2 linked regions of the Stratiformator vulcanicus genome follow. The protein of the gene in region 1 interacts with the protein of each later gene in a pairwise test. Links are inferred from orthologs where the notes say so. Each region holds a gene or a part of one and is shown in the gene's direction. Other genes may lie near its edges. The genes, in order: Pan189_RS08160 and Pan189_RS15835.

Evidence for each region.
Region 2: the proteins of Pan189_RS08160 (region 1) and Pan189_RS15835 interact in binary tests that used the Escherichia coli proteins (3 or more experiments, as listed by UniProt). The link is inferred for Stratiformator vulcanicus from one-to-one orthologs.

Annotation. Positions count from the first base shown.
Region 1 is NZ_CP036268.1:2,096,045-2,099,343, reverse strand. The notes cover bases 145-3,121. They hold Pan189_RS08160 (acyl-CoA thioesterase), read left to right. Parts: upstream 145-1,422; coding sequence 1,423-1,821; downstream 1,822-3,121. Other genes in these bases: Pan189_RS08150 (HEAT repeat domain-containing protein), read right to left, coding at 2,417-3,121; Pan189_RS08155 (hypothetical protein), read right to left, coding at 1,870-2,409; Pan189_RS08165 (amidophosphoribosyltransferase), read left to right, coding at 145-1,387. Also shown: more of Pan189_RS08165, read left to right, coding at 1-144; more of Pan189_RS08150, read right to left, coding at 3,122-3,299.
Region 2 is NZ_CP036268.1:3,982,803-3,985,915, forward strand. Bases 283-3,073 are described here. They hold Pan189_RS15835 (acyl carrier protein), read left to right. Parts: upstream 283-1,449; coding sequence 1,450-1,698; downstream 1,699-3,073. Other genes in these bases: fabD (ACP S-malonyltransferase), read left to right, coding at 283-1,128; fabF (beta-ketoacyl-ACP synthase II), read left to right, coding at 1,691-2,935. In the rest of the region: phosphate acyltransferase PlsX, read left to right, coding at 1-122; more of fabD, read left to right, coding at 220-282. UniProt on the Escherichia coli protein: Carrier of the growing fatty acid chain in fatty acid biosynthesis.

The DNA of each region.
Region 1 (3,299 bases):
CAAAGAGGTCGGCGGTGTCACCGAGGTGTTCCACCTCAATCAGCAGCAGCTCTACCAGCGGATCATGGAGCAGAATCGCGGACCGGCCGCGATCGGCCATGTCCGCTACGCGACTTGCGGCAAAGACGATCGCAATTACGCGCAACCGTTCGAGCGACATCATATCGAGCGGGCAAAGTGGTTTTCGTTCGGCTTCAACGGACAGTTGGCCAACTACCGCGAATTGCGCGACGAAATTCTCGCCCAGCCTGATTTCCATCTCTCCCGCGATACCGACACCGAAATCTTGATGCACCTGATTTCGCGGGAGCGATCGGGCGACAATCGTCCGCCGATCTCCGAACTGCTGCGTCGCCTGCGGGCGAAGCTCGACGGCGCTTATAACATCGTCTATCTGAGCGCGGCCGGGGAAATGTTCGCCGCCCGCGACCCGCTGGGCATCCGCCCGCTGTGCTATGCGATCGAAGGCCCGCTGTTTGCCGCCGCGAGTGAGAGCGTCGCGCTGGCGAACCTCGGTTTCTCGGAGAAGAACATCCGCAGCCTCGCGCCGGGCCACGCGATCATCATCGAGAACGGTCGACTGTCGATTGAACGGTTCGCCGAGGCCTCTCGGACCGCGCACTGCTTCTTCGAGTGGATCTACTTCGCGAACGTCGCCAGCGTTCTGGACGATCGTTCGGTCTACCTAGTTCGCAGCCGGCTCGGCGAAGAACTGGCCGCCCAGGAACGTTTGGTGCCGGATGAAGACACAATCGTTGTTCCTGTGCCCGATACGGCGAAAGCCGCGGCCGACGCAATGGCCTATCAGCTCAACGTGCCGTGCCTCGAAGGCTTGTTCCGCAACCGATACGTCGGCCGGACCTTCATTGAAGGCGGAAACCGCGCTGACAAAGCGAAGATGAAATACACTCCGGTTCCCGAAGTCCTCGAAGGCAAACGTGTCATTCTGGTGGAAGACACGATTGTGCGATCGACGACAATGCAGACGTTGGTCAAACAACTTCGCGAACGGGGCGGGGCCAAAGAGGTGCATGTTCGCGTGGCCTGCCCGCCGATCGTCGCGCCCTGCTACTACGGAATCGACATGTCGACGGTCGACGAGCTATTCGCCCCGAAGTTCATGAACGGGCAAATGCGTTTGACCGACGAAATGGAACAGGAAATGGCCGTTGTGCTCGAGGCGGACAGCCTCCGCTATCTGCCGGTCGAAGCGATCAGCCGCTCGCTGTCGATGCAGGCGGGGGCACTGTGCCAGGCGTGCGTCGACTCCGAGTACCCGACGGCTCACGGTCAGCGGCTCTATCAACTGACCGGCGTTTCTTCCGACGGCAACGGAGTCGATACCAGCCGGGTCTTCGACCGCCCGGAGCTGGCGGCGCGATCCTGACTGCCCCCCACGGCTCAAGGCACAGTCTCTTAACAATGTTGCACGAACATACAATCGAGATTCGTGTTCGCTATGCCGAAACCGACGCGATGGGTTTCGTGCATCAGTCGCACTACCTGACCTATTTCGAGCAGGGCCGGACGGAAATGCTGCGGGCCTCCGGCGGAACCTACCGCGCGATCGAAGAGTCCGGCCTTCTATTGGTACTGGTTAAAGCGGAGATTAATTATAAGAAACCGGCTCATTACGATGACCTGCTCACGCTGACGACCCGGATCGCCGACGTTTCTCCCGCCAAACTGATTCATAGTTACGAAATCAAGCGGGGCGATCAATTGTTGAATGCGGCGAAAACGACACTCGCCTGCATCGACCGCAACGGCAAGGTTCATCAGATGAGCCGGCTATTTCCGCACTTATTTGAGGGGTCCTGACGAGATTATTTTCTTGCCCGGCGATCTCGAACAGCCCGTTAACTTCGCTTAAGTCGCCAACGTCGGTTCGGTCTCTAATGTTCCGTCTTGATCCCGATCGCCAAAACTCTGTTCCTCGGCCGATCGATTCGAGTTTAAAACTTCGTCGCCAAGAATGGCTTCGCCGAACAGGCGATTCATTAAGTTCTTCGCCGCCGTTGCATCGGCCGGGCGTTGCTCGGCGTACTCCGATAAGACGTCCGGGTCGATAAATACGACGGCGGCATCGTCAATCTTAAGTCGCTCCGCTACTCGTGCGATTAATAGCTGATCCTCGTGGCTCAGTTTGTGCGCGGTTGCAAGTTCGCCGGCGAGTTCCGCGATCGGAGAACCAGTCGGTCGAATCCGCTTGCGGAATTTGTCCCACAGAAACAAGCCCCCCCAGAACGCCGCGATGCCGAGAATCGAAAAGATCAGCATCCGTTGCACGCCGGGAGACATCGGGCGTTCCATATAGCGCCCGGCTTCCGCGAGACGATTCACATCGGCGAGCAGCCCGATCTCGGCCGAGAAGTCGAAGAGGATGTCGGCGAATAGCATTTGATTCATTCCAATTTCAGGCGGGCTGCTGCGCGCCGAGCATTTTCAGCACTTGCTCCGCCGTTCCGCGAACGCGGTCGCTCGGGTCGTCGAGCATGTCCGTAATGTCTTCGATGGCTAGCGCGTCGCCGAGCATTCCGAGCAACTCGACCGCGGTACGACGGACGACACTTTCTTCATCGTCCAGGAGCGTCGCAATTGAGTCGCGGACCTCTTCCAGCAAGCCGAGCTTTGCGGCTGCGAAGGCCGAGCGGATGCGATCACGCCGGATCGGGCCGCAGATAATACGATTTAAATTCTCGACAAGGTCCGGATCGATCTTGCGAAGTAATTCACCGGCCCGTTTGCACGCGTCCTCATTCATCTTCTCGAAGACGGTCAGGAAGTAATCGAGGGTGAAGCCGCCGAGTTCCTCGCGGGCCGCATCCCGGACCGCTTCGGACGGGTCGTCGAGTCGATCGATGAGAAGCTTGAAGGCGTCCGACACCCGTCGGGTTCGTAATTCACTGACCGCCCAAGCCGCAACGTCTCGATCGGGCGACTCGAGGCTGCCGACCAATATTTCGCGCGCCTCATCGGGGGTCATCCGGCTGAGCTGATTCGACGTACTCCGCCGCGCAGAGGCGCTTCCATTGCGGACGAGCCAATTCGTCAGCAGCCCACGTTCGCGGTCCGGCAAGCCGGTCGACTCGGCGTAGCGGATAATTTTGCCCTGCAATTCATCCGGCAGCGATGCGAGCAACGATCGGTCTTCGATCAACCAGTCGACCTGTTCGAGCTGCGCTAAATTCGACTCTTCACGCTGGCTCAATTGATCGGGCAGCCACGCGAGGGAATGGGCAACGAACTCCGGATCGGTCCGCGTCTTCAGCGCTTCAATGACTTTGGCGGGCGGATAT
Region 2 (3,113 bases), 1.9 Mb from region 1 along the record:
TTTGCATTATTTGTCACGGATCGAGCAGCGCAGACGCAATTACCAACGCTCTGCGTGCGGCGACCAACTACGAACATCAGCACGTCAACGAGCGGATCACCGCCGCCCTCGTCCGCGACTGACGTGACCACACGGTCGCGGCTTCATGTCGGGCGAGCATGCCGAAACGATTTGCGTCGTGGCGGTTGATCGGGCTCTGGCAATTTCAGGGAGGCCATTATGGCGAAGCGCGCATTCCTCTTTCCCGGCCAAGGCGCCCAACACTTGGGGATGGCCCGGCAACTGACCGAAGAGTTGCCGGCTGCCAAGGATCTATTCGATCACGCGGCCGATGTCCTCGGATTCGACCTGCTCGACGTTTGCGTGAACGGGCCGAAAGAAAAACTCGATCAGACCGACGTCAGCCAACCGGCGCTGTTCGTCGCCGCTTTGGCCTCGCTGGAAAAGCTTAAAGCGGAGTCGCCGGAGCTGATCGACGAATGCGAATTGACAGCCGGGTTGAGCCTGGGCGAGTACACGGCCCTGGTCTTTGCCGAATCTCTCACATTCGAAGAGGGGCTTAAGGTCGTCAAAGTTCGCGGCGAGGCGATGCAGGCCGCCGCGGAAGCCAGTCCTTCGGGGATGGTCAGCGCCCTGTTGCTCGACCGCGATCAGGCCAAAGCCATCCGCGATGAAGCGTCCAACACCGGGCTGATCGAACTGGCGAACTTCCTTTGCCCCGGCAATACGGTTCTTTCGGGCGAGAAAGCGGCGTGCGAGAAAGCGATCGAACTGATCGAAGCCGCCGGCGGTCGACCGATCGAATTAGCCGTCGCCGGAGCGTTTCACACGGAGCTGATGCGACCGGCCGTTGATCGGCTGGCTGAAGCCCTCTCGGAAGTTCAGTTTCAGCCGCCGAGGATCCCAGTGATTTCCAACGTGACGGCCGAGCCGACATCGGACGCCGCCGAAATTCAAAAGGTTCTCGCTCAACAGGTCGTTTCACCGGTACGCTGGGAAGACTCGATCCGTCACATGCTCGATCAGGGTATCGAAGAATTTGTGGAAGTCGGTCCGGGGCGAGTGCTCACGGGACTGCTGAAGCGGATCGATCGGAAAAAGAAGTGCACCGCGACCGAGTGCCCGTAAACCCGTCGTGAGTCCGACGGACAGTGGCAACGATCGCTCAGAGGGAATTGACTCCTCTAATTGCTTGCCAGATCGTGCCACCGCGGTTGAACCGGAGAATCTCGCTGTGGTACAAGAGCGATGCGTGCAGAGAACCTGAGCAAGCCGCGTAAAGACGGATGATTTCTCGGCACAATTGCCGTTTACAGCCGAGAATTTGCAAACTATACAGCGTCGCTCCCCTGCGGTCTTGATCCGGGAAGCCCCCTCTGGGGCGACAAGAAATCACAACTCAATCCAAAACTTACCGAAGTTCCGGACTGCCCCATGGAGGCCACAAGAGTGTCTGACGAAAATCTGGAAGAAGGCGTCATTGCGATCGTCAGCGATCAACTCAACGTCCCCGTTGAAGAGATCACGAAAGAGAGCAGTTTCATCGATGATCTCAAAGCCGACTCGCTCGATCTCGTTGAGCTGGTGATGGAGTTCGAAGACCGTTTCGAAGTCACCATCCCGGACGAAGACTACGAGAAGATCAAAACTGTCGGCGACGCGATCTCGTACATCAAGGAAAAGAGCGGGAATGCGTAGACGGGTGGTTGTCACCGGCGCTGGTGTTGTCACCGCGCTCGGGTGCAATTTGGGCGAATATTGGGACGCGATCCTCGCCGGGAAGAGCGGGGTCGGTCCCATTCGACGTTTCGATCCGAGCGAATTCAAAGTTCGCTTCGGCGGGGAAATTTCGTATTTCAACGCAACCGAACTCGTCGATCTGCCCAAGAAAGAGCTCCGCCGGCTCGATCGCTTCAGCCAATTTTCCGTGGTCGCAACTGATCAGGCTTTCAAGCAATCCGGACTCGATCTCGGGGCCGAAGACCTGACGCGTTTCGGCGTGCTAATTGGCAGTGGGATCGGCGGCCTCAACGAAATCGAGGAGCAACACTCGACGTTGTACGGTCGCGGACCGACCCGCGTGTCCCCCTTCATGATCCCGAAGCTGATGGTCAACGCCGCCAGCGGGAACGTCTCGGTGCAGTGGGGGCTGAAAGGACCGAATTCGGCCGTCGCGACCGCCTGCGCTTCGGCGACAAACGCGATCGGTGATGCCTATCGGCTGATTCAGTACGGTACGGCTGACGTCATGGTCACCGGCGGTTCCGAAGCGGGTTTGACGCCGATGGGGCTGTCCGGTTTCGGACGGATGAACGCACTTTCGACTCGCAACGACGATCCCGAGAAGGCAAGCCGACCATTCGATGCCGACCGTGACGGCTTTGTGCTGTCGGAAGGGGCGGGGATTGTCATTCTGGAAGAATACGAACGGGCGAAAGCCCGAGGCGCGAATATTCTGGGAGAATTGAACGGGTACGGCATGAGTGCCGATGCCACCCACATGACTGCCCCCGATCCCGAAGGCCGCGGTGCGGCAATGGCGATGGCGACCGCGATTCGTGACGCCGAACTGAATCCTGAAGATATTCAGTACATCAACGCCCACGGCACGAGCACCCCACTGGGAGACAAGGCGGAAAACGTCGCAATACGCACGGTTTTCGGCGATCACGCTTCCAAACTGGCGGTCTCGAGCATCAAGGGTCATCTCGGTCACACGCTCGGTGCCTCCGGTGGCGTCGAAATCGTGGCCTGCCTGCTCGCTCTGCGCGATCAGGTCGCACCGCCCACGGCTAATCTCGATAAGCCGGGAGAAGGCTGCGATCTCAATTACGTGCCGAACGAGCCGCAGCAAATGCCGATCAAGTCGATTCTGAAGAACAGCTTCGGATTCGGCGGCCATAATGCCTGCTTGGTGCTTTCCGGGGTCCGATAAGCCGCAAGCAACGATACGGCTCAGCTTTTTTGTGATTTGCGTCGAGCGTCACGGTCGCATCGATTGTTTAATTCCGCTTTCCGATTTGCGGGAATTGGCCTACTCTTTGGCTGATTGGGGGCCAGGTGGTGCGATTTGGCAACACGTCGCCGCCTGTGTGCTACATTCGAGTGACACG